Sinorhizobium fredii USDA 257: one gene and its partner. The protein of the gene in region 1 interacts with the protein of each later gene in a pairwise test. Links are inferred from orthologs where the notes say so. Each region holds a gene or a part of one and is shown on either strand. Other genes may lie near its edges. The genes, in order: mtgA and USDA257_RS21935.

Region 1 (11,889 bases):
CGCGGATGCGGTGATCTTCGACCTCGAGGACGCCGTAGCACCCGAGCGCAAGGCCGAGGCCCGCGACGCTCTTGTCCGCCACCTGTCGGAAAACCGGCCCGGCGGCGAAGCGATCATCCGCATCAATGTGGCGGAATCGGGTTTCAGCGAAGCGGATCTCGTCGCCGCGGTCGCGGCGAGCCCCGATGCGATCCTCCTGCCCAAGGTCGAAAGCCCCGCCGACATTCAAGGCATCCTCGAATGGCTGTCTGAAAACGACGCGCCGGAGAGCTTGCGGCTCTGGGCGATGATCGAGACGGGGCGCGGCGTCATCAACGCGCCGGCGATCGCCGAGACGGGCCGCACCTTCGGCGGCCGCCTCGATTGCTTCGTCGTCGGCCTCAACGATCTGCGCAAGGAGACGGGCGTTGCCGCACTCGCCGGTCGCACCTATCTCGTGCCCTGGCTGATGCAGGTCCTCATCGCCGCCCGCGGCAGCGGCCTCGACGCCATCGACGCCGTCTTCAACGATTTTCGCGATGCGGAGGGCTTCGAGGCCGAATGCCGGCAGGGACGCGACATGGGCTATGACGGCAAGATGCTGATCCACCCCGCCCAGATCAACGCGGCCAATCGCTGCTTCGGCATCGACCAGGCGGCGCTTGACGAGGCGCGCGCGATCATCGACGCCTTTGCCCGGCCGGAACATGCAGGCAAAGGCGTGATCAATCTCGGCGGCCGCATGGTCGAACGCCTCCATCTCGAGCAGGCGCTGAAACTCGCCGCGAAAGCGGAGACCATCGAAAAACGAAAGGCGAAATCTTGAAGCTCTACCGATTTTTGACCGGCCCCGACGACGCGTCGTTCTGCCACAAGGTGACGGCGGCACTGAACCAGGGTTGGAGTCTGCACGGCCCGCCGGCCTATGCCTTCAACGCCGATACACAGCATATGCTGTGCGGCCAGGCGGTGGTGAAAGAGGTGGAAGGCACGGATTATCGTCCCGAGATGAAACTGTCGGAGCAATAGGGCCGCTCATAGGCGGATATCGATTAGCCCTCGCCCCTGGCTCGTCCCGTAGGCCGACGCTTACAGGCGAAAGTGGCCGGCAGGCCGGGGCCAATCACCCGCCTTGACGACCCTCGCCATCAATTCGCCGTCAGCGCGTGATGTTGCCGTTGACAAGCAGGCTTTCCTCCTCCACCTGAAGGGCGAAAGCTCGGGACGCGACTGCCGTCCGCATCCCGCTTCGAACTCGCCGGGACCCCAAGAAGAGGCCTTCATGTCTTCTGCTTTCGATTTCGAGCCAAAGCCGCGCCGCCCGTCGGTTGCCGTCGATGTCGGCGGCGTCATCGTCGGCGGTGGCGCGCCGGTCGTCGTGCAGTCGATGACGAATACGGACACGGCCGATATCGATGCGACGGTGGCGCAGGTGGCGGCCCTCCACAAGGCAGGCTCCGAACTGGTGCGCATCACCGTCGACCGCGACGAAAGCGCCGCCGCCGTGCCGAAGATCCGCGATAGGCTGCTGCGCCTCGGCATGGACGTGCCGCTCGTCGGCGATTTCCACTATATCGGCCACAAGCTGCTTGCCGATCACCCGGCCTGCGCCGAAGCACTGGCGAAATACCGCATCAATCCGGGCAATGTCGGCTTCAAGGACAAGAAGGACAAGCAGTTCGCCGAGATCATCGAGATGGCGATCCGCTACGACAAGCCGGTGCGCATCGGCGTCAACTGGGGCTCGCTCGACCAGGAGCTCCTGACGCGGCTGATGGATGAGAATCAGGCCAAGGGCTCGCCCCTGACGGCGCAACAGGTGACGCGCGAGACGATCGTGCAGTCGGCGCTGCTCTCGGCGGAGCTTGCCGAGGAGCTCGGCCTGCCGCGCAACCGCATCATTCTCTCCGCCAAGGTTTCAGGCGTCCAGGACCTGATCGCCGTCTACGCGATGCTGGCCGCCCGCTCCGACCATGCGCTGCATCTTGGCCTTACCGAGGCTGGCATGGGGACGAAGGGCATCGTCGCCTCCTCGGCTTCGCTCGGCATCCTGATGCAGCAGGGCATCGGCGACACGATCCGGATTTCGCTGACGCCCGAGCCCGGCGGCGACCGCACCCGCGAGGTGCAGGTGGCGCAAGAGCTCCTGCAGGTCATGGGCTTCCGCCAGTTCATCCCCGTCGTCGCCGCCTGTCCCGGCTGCGGCCGCACCACCTCCACGGTCTTCCAGGAACTCGCCCAGAAGATCCAGGAGGATATCCGCGCCAGCATGCCGGTCTGGCGCGAGAAATATCCGGGCGTCGAGGCGCTCAAGGTCGCCGTCATGGGCTGCATCGTCAACGGCCCGGGCGAGAGCAAGCATGCCGATATCGGTATTTCGCTTCCCGGCACCGGCGAGATGCCGGCCGCGCCGGTCTTCATCGACGGTCAGAAGGCAATGACCTTGCGCGGCCCGAAGATCGCCGAAGACTTCCAGCTTCTCGTCGCCGACTATATCGAAAAACGCTTCGGCCGCGGCCAGGCGGCAGCCGAGTAAGCAGCAACGATCAAAGCCGGGTGGTCAAAAGCTTCAGGCCGGCAAAGGCGAAGAAGCCGGCCATCAGGCTCTCGATGATCCGCCGCGATTTCAGATAGCCGCGGTGCACCGGCGACAGCGAGAAGACGATCGCAAAGCCGCAAAAGGTGACGAGGCCGATCAGCATGCAGCCGCCGATGAAGGTGGCGGTGACGGCGGCCGGCGCCCCTTCCGGCATGCCGAGCGACACCAGCATAATCCAGGCGAAGATCGCCTTGGGATTGGTCAGGTGGATGCCGAGGCCCTTGAGATAGAGCTTCTTCAGCGACATTTGCAACGGAACGCCAAGGGATGGCCGGGGTGTGTCACCTCGCATCGCTGCTCGCAGCGCATTGTAGGCGAGCCAGAAAAGATAGCAGGCGCCGGCGATCTTCAGGACGATGATCGCCTCGCCATAGGTCCGGATGAGCGCCGAGAGGCCCGAGGCGGTCAGCATCGCCCAGGTGTAGCTGCCGGTCAGCACGCCGAAGGCAAGCGCCAGCCCGGCCTTTCGCCCCTGGCTCACCGACGTCGCGATGATCGCCAGAACCGCCGGGCCTGGCGATGCGGTGGCGATGACATAGGCCGTCCAGGCGACCAGAAGCTGCGGAAGATAAGGCGTGAGTTCGAGCATGCGGCGCCACCCATTTTGTTGTTCCGGACGGAAAGTAGCCGAGGCCCTCGCGGCAGCCAAGGGCTAGCCTTTCCTGGTTAAATTGAATCATTCTGTTGGCTCAAGCGGAGCGGAATGCTTGCTCGGCTGGCGCGCGGCGTAGCCAACGCTACGGCGAAGCCAGCCGAGCAAACAGGCCGCCCGCTTCAGCCAACCCGAAGGGCTAGAGAATCTCGTCGAGCGCCGAAATCAGCCTGGCGCATTCCTCGTCGGTGCCGATGGTGATGCGCAGGAAATCCGAAATCCGCGGCTTGGCGAAGTGCCGGACGATGACTGCGCGCTCGCGCAGCTTGGCCGCGAGCGTCTGACCGGCCTGGTCCGGATGGCGGGCGAAGATAAAGTTCGCCTGCGACGGCAGGACTTCGAAGCCGCGTTTCTCCAGTTCGCTCGTCAACCGCGCACGCGTGGCGATGATCTTGCCGCGCGTCGCCTCGAACCACGCCTCGTCCCTGATCGCGGCGGTCGCGCCAGCCTGGGCGGCGCGTCCGAGCGGATAGGAGTTAAAACTGTCCTTGACGCGCTCCAGCGCCTCGATCAGCACCCGCTGGCCGATCGCGAAACCGACGCGCAGGCCGGCCAGAGCCCGGGACTTGGAGAAGGTCTGCACGACCAGCAGATTGTCGTATTTCGGAACGAGCGCGGCCGCCGATTCGCCGCCGAAGTCGATATAGGCCTCGTCGATCACCACCGTCTGGTCGGGATGTTCGGCGACCAGCCGCTCGATCTCGCCAAGCGGCAGGCCGATGCCGGTCGGCGCATTGGGGTTGGGCAGGATGATTGCGCCGCAGGGGCGACGATAGTCGGCGATATCGATGCGGAATGCGGTGTTGAGCGGCACTTCGATCGCATCGATGCCGAAAAGCCCCGCATAGGTCGGATAGAAGCTGTAGGAAATGTCCGGATAGAGCAGCGGCTCGTCGTGCTTCAGCAGCGCGGCGAAGGCGTGGGCCAGCACCTCGTCGGAGCCATTGCCGACGAAGACTTCCCCGGCCGAGACGCCACATCGTGCGGCGATCGCCTCCCTCAGGCCCAGCGCGACCGGATCCGGATAGAGCCGGAGTTCGGCGTTTGCCGCCGACCGGATCGCCTCGAGCGCCTGTTCCGACGGACCGTACGGACTTTCATTGGTGTTGAGCTTGACGAGATTGGCCATGCGCGGCTGCTCGCCCGGAACATAGGGTGTGAGCCTGGAAACGATCGGCGACCAGAATTTGCTCATTGTGTTCAGTTCCTTCGGTTCGCGACAAAGCGGGCGGTTTCGACGAGAACGGCCGAACGGGTACCGTAGGGTGCCAGCAGTTCTTCCGCCTCCGCCACCAGCTTTTCGAGTTGGCGCTCGGCCCAGGCCTGGCCATGAAGGCCGACGAGCGTACCCTTGCCGCGGGCGGCGTCCTTGCCGGTGGCCTTGCCCATCGCCTCGGCGTCGGCGGTGAGGTCGAGCAGGTCGTCGGCAAGCTGGAAGGCAAGGCCGACCTTGTCGCCGAAGGCGCGCATGCGTCGGCGATCCTCGAGACTCGCGTCGGCGATAATCGCGCCCGCCTCGCAGGCGAAGCGGATGAGGGCGCCGGTTTTCATCGCCTGCAGCGTAACGATAGCTGCCTCGTCCGGCGCCGTCTTCTCGGCGGCGAGGTCCAGCGCCTGCCCGCCAGCCATACCGCCAAGGCCGGCGGCGCGGGCAAGTGCCAGCACAAGCGCCGTCTTCTGGCGATCCGAGAGGGGCGTTGCGGGCGCGGCGACAATGTCGAAGGCGAAGGTCAACAAGCTGTCGCCGGCGAGAATCGCCGTTGCTTCGTCGAAGGCAATGTGCACGGTCGGCTGGCCGCGCCTGACGTCGTCGTCGTCCATCGCCGGTAGGTCGTCGTGGACGAGCGAATAGCAATGCACGCATTCGAGCGCCGCACCGATCCTGAGCGATGCATCGGCGCTGCCGCCGAGAAGGGCGGTACTTTCGGCGACGAGGAAAGGACGCAGCCGCTTGCCGCCATTGAGCACGCCATGGCGCATGGCATCGAGCAGCGTTGCCGGGCGGGCGATCTCGTCCGCTTGGGACGCGGGCCCGAGGAGGCTCGAGAGCAGTCCCTCGACCGCCAGCGCCGCGGCCTTGAGGCGTTCCGCAAAGAATGATGGCTCGTCTTGCATGAGAGGCTCTTTGGCACGTGGGAGAGCCGCTTTCAACGGACTTTTGCGCCGCAGCTCACGCGTTTTGTTCGGGATGAGTGCACAGGCGCCCTTGTCTTTGCGAGAAAGGCCGTTCAACTTTCGCGATCCATGAAATAAGAGTGGGGCCATGAAAAAGAGCGGGGTCATGAAATAAGAATGGGGAATGGATAGAGGGGTGGACAGTCAGGCCGTGGACATCGTTCCGGAAGAACGCGAGGAGGGCGAGTTGCCCGCCGGACGGTGGTCTGCCATGCGCCGCACGTGGCGAACGCGCCGCCGGCGTCTCGTTCTCGCGGCGCTTTGCATTCTCCTGCTGCCTTACCTGCTGATCTTCGTCTACCTGCTCGGTTTCATTCATCCGGTATCGACATTGATGCTGCGCGACCTCGTGCTGCTGCGCGGCTACGACCGGCAGTGGGTGGCGTTCGACGATATCTCCCCGGTCCTCGTCCAGTCGGTGATGATGTCCGAGGATGGCCAGTTCTGTGTCCATAACGGGGTCGACTGGATGCAGATGCGCGGTGTCGTCGAGGACGCCCTGGATGGCGAACAGACGCGCGGTGCGAGCACGATCCCGATGCAGACGGTCAAGAACCTCTATCTCTGGAACGGCCGCTCCTTCGTTCGAAAAGGAATGGAGCTGCCACTCGCCGTCGTTGCCGATCTCGTCTGGAGCAAGCGGCGCATGATGGAAATCTACCTGAACGTCGCCGAGTGGGGCGACGGCGTCTACGGCATCGAAGCCGCCGCGCGGCATCATTTCGGCGTTTCCGCAGCCAAGCTTTCGCGCCGCCAGGCGGCGCTGCTGGCCGTGGCGCTGCCCAATCCGATCGACCGCAATGCCGGCAAGCCCGGACGGGGCTTGAGGCGTCTCGCCTCGGTGATCGAACGTCGCGCCGGCCGCTCCGGCGACTACATCACATGTCTTTATGATTGAGATGAAGACAATTCATTGGTTGTGCGGCTGCGCCTATGGCAAGTCTGCCTCCCGAAAAACCAAGCGGAGACGGAGCCATGGCCGAGCTGGTCCTTTATGTCGGCAACAAGAATTATTCGTCCTGGTCGCTTCGGCCGTGGCTCGCCCTCGAAGGTTGCGGCATTCCGTTCGAGGACGTCGTCATCCCCTTCGACTTTCCGGCAGGTAACCCGAGGATTCGTGAAATCTCGCCGACCGGCCGCGTGCCGGTCCTGCAGCACGGCGATATCCGCGTCTGGGAATCGCTGGCGATCATCGAATATGTGGCCGAGCTTTACCCCGAGGCTGGCCTGTGGCCGGAGGACCGCGGGGACCGTGCCCGTGCGCGCAGCTATTCGATGGAAATGCTTTCCGGCTTCCGGGCGCTGCGCGGCGCCTGCCCGATGAATATCCGCCGGCCGGTGAAGGCGATCGCGCTTCCCGAAGGGGTCGCCGCCGATGTCGCGCGGATCGAAGAGATCTGGCACGAGGCGATCGCCCGCTCCGGCGGACCGTTCCTCTTTGGCCGCTTCACCGCCGCCGACGCGATGTTCGCCCCCGTCGTCAACCGCCTGGAAATATATGAGCTCACGACGGATCCGGCAACGCTCGCCTACATGGACGCCGTCAAGGCACACCCGGCCTTCCGCAAATGGGAGGAGGCATCGAGGGCCGAACCGTGGATCGTGCCGGAGGACGAGGTCTGACGTCTCAAGTAGGAGCAGACGCTTGCCGCCCCGATTCGAAATTTTGCACGCGGGGACTGGTCAAAGCGTGGTTGGCCATGTATAAGCGCGCAAAATTTCCGAGATCGACATCTGTTTGACCCGGCCATTTTCGGCTGCTGAACAGTGTTTTGCCCGATAAGTGGAGAATGAAATGGCTGTACCTAAAAGAAAAACGAGCCCGTCCAAACGGGGCATGCGCCGTTCTGCTGACGCCCTCAAGGCTCCGACCTACATCGAAGACAAGAATTCCGGCGAACTGCGCCGTCCGCACCACATCGACCTGAAGACCGGCATGTACCGCGGTCGCCAGGTCCTGACGCCGAAGGAAAGCGCATAAGCTCTTCCGTCTGCGGATGAAGTTTGAAGGGTCGGCTCTGCCGGCCCTTTTTCTTTGGTGCGTTGGAGCGCAGCGCTTCCGAAACGCCCCTCCCCAACCCCTCCCCACAGGTGGGAGGGGCTTGCGCGCGTCACCGTCCAGCCCAACTCAAGGTTCCCACAAGTGGTGACGGATTGAATCAAATGTGAAGTAGGGTAGCCCCTCCCTTTTATGGGGAGGGGCGTATTTCTAGCCGAGATTGTCGAGCTTCGTCTGCAGCGCCCGAAGCTGTTCCTTGAGCTCGTCGATATCCTTCGCCTCGGCCTTCTTGGTCTCCTTGGCCGGAGGAGCGGCCATGAAGGGCGAGAACATCTGCATGGCCTGATGGAACATTTCGGTGTTGCGCTTGACCTGCTCCTCGACCAGCTGCAACGGCACCTGGAGGTTCTTGCCGAGCGGCGTGTCGCCGAAGGCCTTGTTGATCTGCTCGCGCATCTGCGCCTGCTGCTCGGTGAAGGCCTGCATCGAATGTTCGAGATAGCTCGGCACGACCATCTGCATCTGATCGCCGTAGAATGAGATGAGCTGGCGCAGGAAGGAAATCGGCAGAAGCGTATTGCCGGTCTTCGACTCCTGCTCAAAGATGATCTGCGTCAGCACGGAATGCGTGATATCTTCACCGGACTTGGCGTCCTGGACGACGAAGTCTTCCCCCCTCTTCACCATCACGGCCAGATCGTCGAGGGTCACATAGGTGCTCGTGCCGGTATTGTAGAGCCGCCGGTTTGCGTATTTCTTGATAACGATCTGGCCTTCATGCTTCGCCATCAGGGTCTCCTCTACCCATCGTCCCGTCTTTATTGTGTTTTTTAAGAGTATCCGCAAAAGAGCGCCGCTGACAATCTCTTTGTGCATTGCGGCGACGCAGGTGCAAAACAACGGTCGGTAGAACCGACGATGAAGCTTTTGTTGCAGAGCATCAAGGAGTTTGACTTGCGCTCCTGGCTTTGCCAGTCTGCTTCTCCAGGCAAAGGAAACAAGAGGAAACGTCCCATGAGCAATCCCTCCATCGTGATCGCCAGCGCCGCTCGCACCGCAGTCGGGTCCTTCAACGGCGCCTTCGGCAACACACCCGCTCATGAACTGGGTGCAACGGTCATCAAGGCGGTCCTCGAACGGGCCGGCGTCGAGGCGGCAGAGGTCCACGAGGTGATTCTCGGCCAGGTGCTTCAGGCCGGCGAAGGGCAGAACCCGGCCCGCCAGGCGGCGATCAAGGCCGGCCTCCCGCCGGAAAAGACCGCCTGGGGCATGAACCAGCTTTGCGGCTCGGGCCTGCGCGCGGTCGCCCTCGGCATGCAGCAGATCGCCATCGGCGACGCGAACATCATCGTCGCCGGCGGCATGGAATCGATGTCGATGGCACCGCATTGCGCGCATCTGCGCGGCGGCGTCAAGATGGGCGACTACAAGATGATCGACACGATGATCAAGGACGGCCTGACGGACGCCTTTTACGGCTACCACATGGGCATCACCGCCGAAAACGTCGCGCGTAAGTGGCAGCTGACCCGTGAGGAGCAGGACGAATTCGCGCTCCGCTCGCAGAACAAGGCGGAAGCGGCGCAGAAGGCCGGCCGGTTCGCCGACGAAATCGTCCCGTTCATCGTCAAGACCCGCAAGGGCGACGTCAGCGTCGACCAGGACGAATATATCCGCCACGGCGCCACGCTCGATTCGATCGCCAAGCTGCGTCCGGCCTTCGACAAGGAGGGTACGGTCACCGCGGCCAACGCCTCGGGGCTCAATGACGGCGCTGCCGCAACGCTGCTGATGACCGAGGTCGAGGCCGCCAGGCGCGGCATTCAGCCGCTCGCCCGCATCGTCTCCTGGGCGACGGCCGGCGTCGACCCGCAGATCATGGGCACCGGCCCGATCCCCGCCTCGCGCAAGGCGCTCGAAAAGGCCGGCTGGTCGGTCGGCGACGTCGAACTCGTCGAGGCCAACGAAGCCTTCGCGGCGCAGGCCTGCGCGGTCAACAAGGATCTCGGCTGGGATCCGTCGATCGTCAACGTCAACGGCGGCGCGATCGCCATCGGCCACCCGATCGGCGCTTCCGGTGCCCGCGTCCTCAACACGCTGCTCTTCGAAATGAAGCGCCGTGGTGTTTCCAAGGGCCTCGCAACGCTGTGCATCGGCGGCGGCATGGGCGTCGCCATGTGCGTCGAGCGCCTGTAACAGTTAGCGGTATGCAAGGGCTCCGCCCTATTCGATCGAGCACGCGCGGCCCGGAGTTCCGGGCCGCGGAAGAATAGTTTTGGCAGATTTTAACCCAATGGGAGGCGAACATGAGCAGGGTAGCATTGGTTACGGGTGGGTCCCGCGGTATCGGCGCTGCGATTTCGGTGGCGCTGAAGGCGGCCGGTTACAAGGTGGCTGCGACCTACGCCGGCAATGACGAGAAAGCCCAGGCCTTCAAGCAGGAAACCGGTATCCCGGTCTACAAATGGGACGTCTCCAGCTATCAGGCTTGCGTCGACGGTATCGCCAAGGTGGAGGCGGATCTCGGGCCGATCGACATTCTCGTCAACAATGCCGGCATCACCCGCGATGCGATGTTCCACAAGATGACGCCGGAACAGTGGGGAGAGGTCATCAATACCAATCTCACCGGCCTCTTCAACATGACGCATCCCGTCTGGTCGGGCATGCGCGACCGCGGCTTCGGCCGCGTCATCAACATCTCATCGATCAACGGCCAGAAGGGCCAGATGGGCCAGGCGAACTATTCCGCCGCCAAGGCCGGCGATCTCGGCTTTACCAAGGCGCTGGCGCAGGAAGGGGCGGCAAAGGGCGTCACCGTCAATGCGATATGCCCCGGCTATATCGGCACGGAGATGGTGCGGGCGGTGCCGGAAAAGGTGCTGAACGAACGAATCATCCCGCAAATCCCGGTCGGCCGCCTCGGCGAACCGGACGAGATCGCCCGCTGCGTCGTGTTCCTGGCGTCTGACGAATCCGGCTTCATCACCGGCTCGACGATATCGGCGAATGGCGGACAGTATTTCGCCTGATCTACAGCGCCTCGCGTCTTTTCAGGCGCACAAAGGTCGCTGCAGCGCTTTGAGTTGCTGCAATTTTTACCCTTGAGTTGGGCTCGACTTCTGGCCCCTCCTCCTTGTGGGGAGGGGTTTTCCCATAAATCGGACCGGCGTCAGCCTTCGAGCTCCTCGCGCAACATTTCAAGCTCCAGCCATTCCTCCTCCATGCGCGTCAGGCCCTCTTTCAGTTTTTCGAGCTCGGCGGCAAGCTTCGCGAAACCGTCCGGATCGCGGGAAAAGAGAGAAGGATCGTGCATCTTCTCTTCGCGCTTGGCGATCTCGGCCTCGGCCTTGGCGATCTCCTTCGGCAGGTTCTCCAGCGCGAATTTCTGCTTGTAGGAGAGTTTCCCCTTGGATTTCGGCTCGGCTGTTTCGACGGGGGCATCGCTCGGCTTGGCCCTCTCGGCTTTCTCGGCCTTGCGCCGCTCCTCGATCGCGCCCTTGCGCTGCGCCATCATGTCGGAATAACCGCCGGCATATTCGATCCAGCGGCCGTCGGGCGCTTCCGGATTGGCGGGCGCAATGGTCGAGGTCACCGTGCGGTCGAGGAAATCGCGGTCGTGGCTGACAAGGATCACCGTTCCGGCAAAGCCGGCGACGATCTCCTGCAGGAGGTCGAGCGTCTCAATGTCGAGGTCGTTGGTCGGTTCGTCGAGGATCAGGAGGTTGGTGGCGCGCGCCAGGATGCGGGCGAGGATCAGCCGGGCTCGCTCGCCGCCGGATAGTTCGCTGATCGGCGTGCGGGCCTGCTCCGGCTGGAAGAGGAATTCCTTCATGTAGCCGGTGACGTGTCGCTGTTCGCCGTTGACGAGAAGCGTCTCGCCGCGCCCGTCGGTCAAGTAATGCGCCAGCGTCTCGTCGAGGTTCAGATCTTCACGCTTCTGGTCGAGCGTGGCGATCTCCAGATTGGTGCCGAGCTTGACGGTGCCTGAGTCCGGTTCGAGCTGCCCGGTCAGGAGCTTGAGCAGCGTCGTCTTGCCGGCGCCGTTTGGCCCGACGAGGCCGATCCGGTCGCCGCGATGGACGCGGATCGAGAAGGGCGCGACGATCGTCCGCTCGCCATAGGCCTTGGTGATCTTCTCCGCCTCGATGACCAGCTTGCCGGATTCCTTGGCGTCGGCGACGGTTGCCTGGATCGTGCCCTGCGGCCCCTTGTGGCCGCGATAGCGCGTCCGCATGTCCTGCAACTCGCCGAGGCGGCGCATGTTGCGCTTGCGCCGCGCCGTGACGCCGTAGCGCAGCCAGTGCTCCTCGCGCTCGATCGCCTTGCCGAGCTTGTGCTGTTCGAGTTCCTCCGCCTCCAGCACCTCATCGCGCCAGGCTTCGAAATGAGCAAAGCCTCGGTCGAGCCGGCGCGACTGGCCGCGATCGAGCCAGACCGTCGCGGTCGAGACCTTCTCGAGAAAACGCCGGTCGTGCGAGATCA
Region 2 (4,940 bases), 1.3 Mb from region 1 along the record:
CTTCCGCTGGTGACGGCACGCGACGCAACCTTCACGCCAGTCGGCAAGCCTATGGTTGCGGCGAGCGAGGAAGAATCGTCCCGCAATACGCGCGCCCGGTCGGCGAAACTCAGGGCCGGTATCCGCACGCAGGCTCCGTCGCCGGGAACCGATCTGTCCATTTTCAACCTGCCGGAGCTGGCGAGCCTTGCCAGACTAGGGGGCTAAGAGACGATGCTCAGAACGCTGGATATCGTGCTGATTGTCATCATGACGGGGGCCGCCACGGTCACCTACACGATCAAGCACCAGGCCGAGAACAAGCTCGAGGAGGTCCGCAGACTTGATGCTGCGATCAAGCTCGAGGAGGACACGATCGACCTGCTCAAGGCCGACTGGGCGTTGCTGACCCAGCCCAACCGGCTGGAGCGGCTCGTCGGCGCCTTCGCCGTCGACCTGCAGCTCACGCCGACGCCCTCGACACAACTCGCCAGACCCGAGGAACTGCCGATGCTGAAGGCGGATGTGCCGCCTCCGGAGGAGGGCAAGGACAAGAAGGGGAAAGGCAAGAAGGACGATGGCGTCGCCGCCGTCATCAATGCCGATAATATCGAAACAGGTTCGGTGGCGCGCTGATGTCGTTTCTCTCCCGTATCATGGTGCTGAAGAGCAAGGCGCATTTCTCGGCCGGTGGCAACAACCGCCCCGCGGAGGCGGGCGTCAGCGTCACGTTCCAGGGCACGCGCAAGAAGAGCGCCAGCCAGGCGAAAAGCCGCGTTGCGATCGTCATTGCGAGCTTCGGCATCGCCTATGCGGTGATCGGCGGGCGGCTGGTGCAATACGGTGTCGCGCAGCCGGAGACGGTTTCCTCGATCGGGCGCGCCGACAACCTTTTGGCCTCGCGTCCCGACATCCTCGATCGCAACGGCGAGATTCTCGCGACCGACATCCGCACCGTGTCGCTCTATGCCGAGCCGCACAAGATCGTCGATGCCGACGAGGCGGTGGAGCGGCTCGCGACGGTTCTGCCCGACCTCAACGCGCGAGAGATCTACAACAAGCTCAAATCGAACTCGCGTTTCCAGTGGCTGCGCCGGCAATTGACGCCGAAGCAGCAGAGCGAAATCCTGGCGCTCGGTATTCCCGGGATCGGCTTCCGACCAGAGAAGCGCCGCTTCTATCCCGGCGGCCCGACGGCCGCTCATATCCTTGGACATGTCAACATCGACAACCGCGGCGTCGCCGGCATGGAGCGCTACATCGACAGCCAGGGGCTTGCCGATCTGGCGGCGATCGGCATGACCAGCGACGCCAAGCTCGAACCGGTCAAGCTCTCGATCGACGTGCGCGTCCAGAACATCGTGCGCGACGTCATCGATTCCGGCATGAAGAACTATAAGGCGATCGCCGCCGGCGCCGTCGTCATGGACGTGCGCACCGGCGAAGTGCTGGCGATGGCATCGGTGCCGGATTACGATCCGAACAAGCCCGCCGAAGGGGCCGAAGAGGGCTGGATGAACCGCATGTCGAACGGCACGTTCGAGATGGGTTCCACCTTCAAGACCTTCACCATCGCCATGGGTCTCGATTCCGGCAAGGTAACGCTCAACGACAGCTTCGACGCGACGGCGCCCATCCGCATCGGCGGCTTCACTATCAAGGACTTCCACGGTAAGCGCCGCGTGCTGACCGTGCCGGAGATCTTCCAGTATTCGTCCAACATCGGCACGGCCAAGGTCGCCGATCTCGTCGGCATTCCGGGGCATAAGGAATTCCTGACCCGCCTGGGCCTTCTCACGAAACTGCCGACGGAGCTTCCGGAGGTCAAAACGCCAAGCCAGCCGCGTGAGTGGAAGAAGATCAGCTCGATCACCATTTCCTTCGGTCATGGCGTCTCGACGACGCCATTGCAGACGGCGGTAGCCGGCGCTGCTCTGGTCAATGGCGGCAAGCTTATCCCGCCGACCTTCCTGCCGCGCACCGAGGAGCAGGCGAGCGAACTCGCCACTGCGGTCGTCAAGAAGAGCACGAGCGACGACATGCGCTACCTGCTTCGCTGGAATGGCATTGCCGGCTCCGGCAAGCGGGCGCTCGTCCCGGGCTTCAATGTCGGCGGCAAGACCGGCACGGCCGACAAGGTCGTCAATGGCCGCTACGCCAATGACCTGAACTTCAACGCCTTTCTGGCGGCGTTTCCGATCGACGATCCGAAGTACATCGTGCTGACCTTCATCGACGCGCCGAAGACCGGCGAGGGCGGCGGGCGCACCGCCGGCTCCAATGCCGCGCCGATGGTCCGCGACATTATCAGCCGCTCGGCGCCGCTGCTCGGTGTCGAACCGAAATTCGGAGAAGACGGTTCTGCCTTGCTTGTGTCTTATTGACCGTGAAATGAGAATGCGGACGATTCGCGATTTCGGCGGATTGATATCGGTGTGAGACGTGCAGTTCATGAAGATCAGGGACCTGGCGGGAACGACTTTCCCGGAACTTTTGGCGCAACTGAAGGGCAATGACGCGGAGATCGACATTGCCGGCATCACCGCCGACAGCCGGCAGGTCAAGCCGGGCGATCTTTTCGTGGCCGTCGCCGGCACGAAAGCGAATGGCGCCGCCTATATCGCCGACGCCCTGTCGCGCGGCGCGGCGGCGGTAATTGCCGCAAAGGGCTCTGGCGGGGAGGCCGGCACACCGGTCTTCGAGCTTGTCGAACCGCGTCGCTTCCTGGCACAGGCCGCGGCCCGCCTCTACGGGCGCCAGCCCGAGACGATGGTGGCGGTGACCGGCACTGCGGGGAAGACCTCGGTCGCCTCGTTTACGCGTCAGATCTGGGCGCATTCCGGGCTTTCGGCAGCGATGATCGGTACCACAGGCGTCACGGCGCCGGGACGCAACGACTATGGTTCGCTGACCACTCCGGACCCGGTGTCGCTTCACAAGCTGCTTGCCGAACTTGCCGACGAAGGCATTACCCACGCGGCGATGGAGGCCTCCAGCCACGGTCTCGACCAGAGCCGGCTCGATGGGGTTCGGCTCGCCGCCGCCGCCTTCACCAATCTCGGCCGCGACCATATGGACTACCACCCGACCGTCGAGCACTACATGGCCTCGAAGATGCGCCTCTTCGGCGCACTGTTGCCGAAAGGTTCGCCGGCGGTGATCTTTGCCGACGACCAATGGTCGACCGAGGCGATCGCCGCGGCCCGCAAGGCCGGGCACGACGTGCGCACCGTCGGCCGTAACGGCGATTTCATCAGCTTGAAGCGGGTCGAGCATTTCCGCCACAAGCAGTCGGCGGAAGTCCATGTCGGCGACGACATCTTCGAAATCCATGTGCCGCTCGCCGGCGATTTCCAGGTGGCCAATGCGCTTGTCGCCGCCGGCCTTGCGATGTCCACCGGGATCGCCGCCAAGGCGGCCTTCTCGGCGCTCGAAAAACTGCAGGGCGCCTCCGGTCGGCTGGAACTGGTGGGCCAGACGAAGGACGGCGCGCTTGCCTATGTGGACTACGCCCACAAGCCCGACGCGCTTGAAAACGTGCTCGAATCGGTGCGCCCGTTCACCACCGGACGGGTTATCGTCGTCTTCGGCTGCGGCGGCGACCGTGACAAGGGCAAGCGGCCGATCATGGGTGAAGTTGCCGCGCGGCTCGCCGACGTCGTCATCGTCACCGACGACAATCCGCGCTCGGAAATCCCCGAAGTGATCCGCTCGGAGATCATGGCCGGTGCCACAGGAGCGACCGAAATCGCCGACCGCGCCGAGGCTATCCGGACCGCCGTCGGCATGCTGCAAACCGGCGATACGCTGATAGTTGCCGGCAAGGGGCATGAGGAGGGGCAGACAATCGGCTCCGTGACGCTGCCATTCTCCGATCACGCGGAAGTACGCAAGGCGCTGGGAGGGCTGTGATGTGAGCTGGCTCTGGACATGCAGCGATCTGCTTGCGGCCATGAATGGCCGCCCGGTCGGAAGCCTGCCGGATGGGATTATCGGCATCTCGATCGACAGCCGCACGATCGCCAAGGGCGAGGCCTTTTTCGCGATCAGGGGCGATCGGGTCGATGGACACGACTATGCCGGCCTCGCGCTTGCCAACGGCGCCTCGCTGCTCGTTGTCAGTGAAGGCAAGCTTCCGGCGCTCGGGCGGTTGATCGCGCCGATGATCGTCGTCGATGACGTCCTGGAGGCGATGATCCGCCTCGGCTGCGCCGCGCGCGACCGCAGTGCCGCGAAGGTCATCGCCGTCACCGGCTCGGTCGGCAAGACGACGACGAAGGAGATGCTGCGGCACGTTCTGTCGCCGCTCGGGCGCGTCCATGCCTCCGTCGCATCGTTCAACAATCATTGGGGTGTGCCGCTGACGCTTGCGCGGATGCCGGAGACGACCGATTTCGGCATCTTCGAGATCGGCATGAACCATCATGGCGAGATCCGGCCGTTGACCGCGATGGTACGTCCGCATGTGGCCGTCGTCACCAGCATTGCCGCTGCCCATCTCGGCAACTTCGCCAGTCTTGACGAGATCGCCTCGGCGAAGGCGGAGATCTTCGAGGGCGTCGTCAAGGGCGGCCATGCGGTGATCAACCGCGACAGTCCGCAGTTCGATCTCCTCGAAAGGGCAGCCGCGGCGGCAGGCGTTGGTCACATCCACGCCTTCGGCGCCAACCCAAAATCGGAATATCGGCTGATCGAGTTCGCCGCGGGCGCGGATCGATCCGTCCTCTGGGCCGGCATCGGCGGCCGAACACTGGAAGTCACGATCGGCGCTCCGGGAAGGCATATTGCCGAGAATGCCCTGGCGGTGATTGCCGCCGCGCAACTCGCCGGCGCTGACCTCGATCGCGTCGTTGCCTCGCTCGCGACCATGCAGCCTGAAAAGGGCCGGGGATTGCGGCACCGCCTGAAGATTGGCGCGGGTCACCTGACGCTGATCGACGAAAGCTACAATGCCAACCCGG

The links.
Region 2: the proteins of mtgA (region 1) and USDA257_RS21935 interact in binary tests that used the Escherichia coli proteins (3 or more experiments, as listed by UniProt). The link is inferred for Sinorhizobium fredii USDA 257 from one-to-one orthologs.

Annotation. Positions count from the first base shown.
Region 1 is NC_018000.1:5,926,512-5,938,400, forward strand. Bases 4,454-7,429 are described here. They hold mtgA (monofunctional biosynthetic peptidoglycan transglycosylase), read left to right. Parts: upstream 4,454-5,556; coding sequence 5,557-6,303; downstream 6,304-7,429. Other genes in these bases: USDA257_RS27880 (polyprenyl synthetase family protein), read right to left, coding at 4,454-5,345; USDA257_RS27890 (glutathione S-transferase family protein), read left to right, coding at 6,381-7,028; rpmF (50S ribosomal protein L32), read left to right, coding at 7,201-7,386. Outside these bases: USDA257_RS27855 (HpcH/HpaI aldolase/citrate lyase family protein), read left to right, coding at 1-805; USDA257_RS27860 (DUF1737 domain-containing protein), read left to right, coding at 802-1,008; ispG (flavodoxin-dependent (E)-4-hydroxy-3-methylbut-2-enyl-diphosphate synthase), read left to right, coding at 1,262-2,515; USDA257_RS27870 (LysE family translocator), read right to left, coding at 2,526-3,167; hisC (histidinol-phosphate transaminase), read right to left, coding at 3,370-4,425; more of USDA257_RS27880, read right to left, coding at 4,431-4,453; polyhydroxyalkanoate synthesis repressor PhaR, read right to left, coding at 7,615-8,193; USDA257_RS27905 (acetyl-CoA C-acetyltransferase), read left to right, coding at 8,419-9,600; USDA257_RS27910 (beta-ketoacyl-ACP reductase), read left to right, coding at 9,711-10,436; USDA257_RS27915 (ABC-F family ATP-binding cassette domain-containing protein), read right to left, coding at 10,577-11,889. UniProt on the Escherichia coli protein: Peptidoglycan polymerase that catalyzes glycan chain elongation from lipid-linked precursors. May play a role in peptidoglycan assembly during cell division in collaboration with other cell division proteins.
Region 2 is NC_018000.1:4,677,591-4,682,530, reverse strand. What follows is about bases 1-2,988. They hold USDA257_RS21935 (peptidoglycan D,D-transpeptidase FtsI family protein), read left to right. Parts: upstream 1-614; coding sequence 615-2,363; downstream 2,364-2,988. Other genes in these bases: USDA257_RS21930 (UDP-N-acetylmuramoyl-L-alanyl-D-glutamate--2,6-diaminopimelate ligase), read left to right, coding at 2,431-2,988; ftsL (cell division protein FtsL), read left to right, coding at 214-615; rsmH (16S rRNA (cytosine(1402)-N(4))-methyltransferase RsmH), read left to right, coding at 1-207. Outside these bases: more of USDA257_RS21930, read left to right, coding at 2,989-3,891; USDA257_RS21925 (UDP-N-acetylmuramoylalanyl-D-glutamyl-2,6-diaminopimelate--D-alanyl-D-alanine ligase), read left to right, coding at 3,893-4,940. UniProt on the Escherichia coli protein: Essential cell division protein that catalyzes cross-linking of the peptidoglycan cell wall at the division septum. Required for localization of FtsN.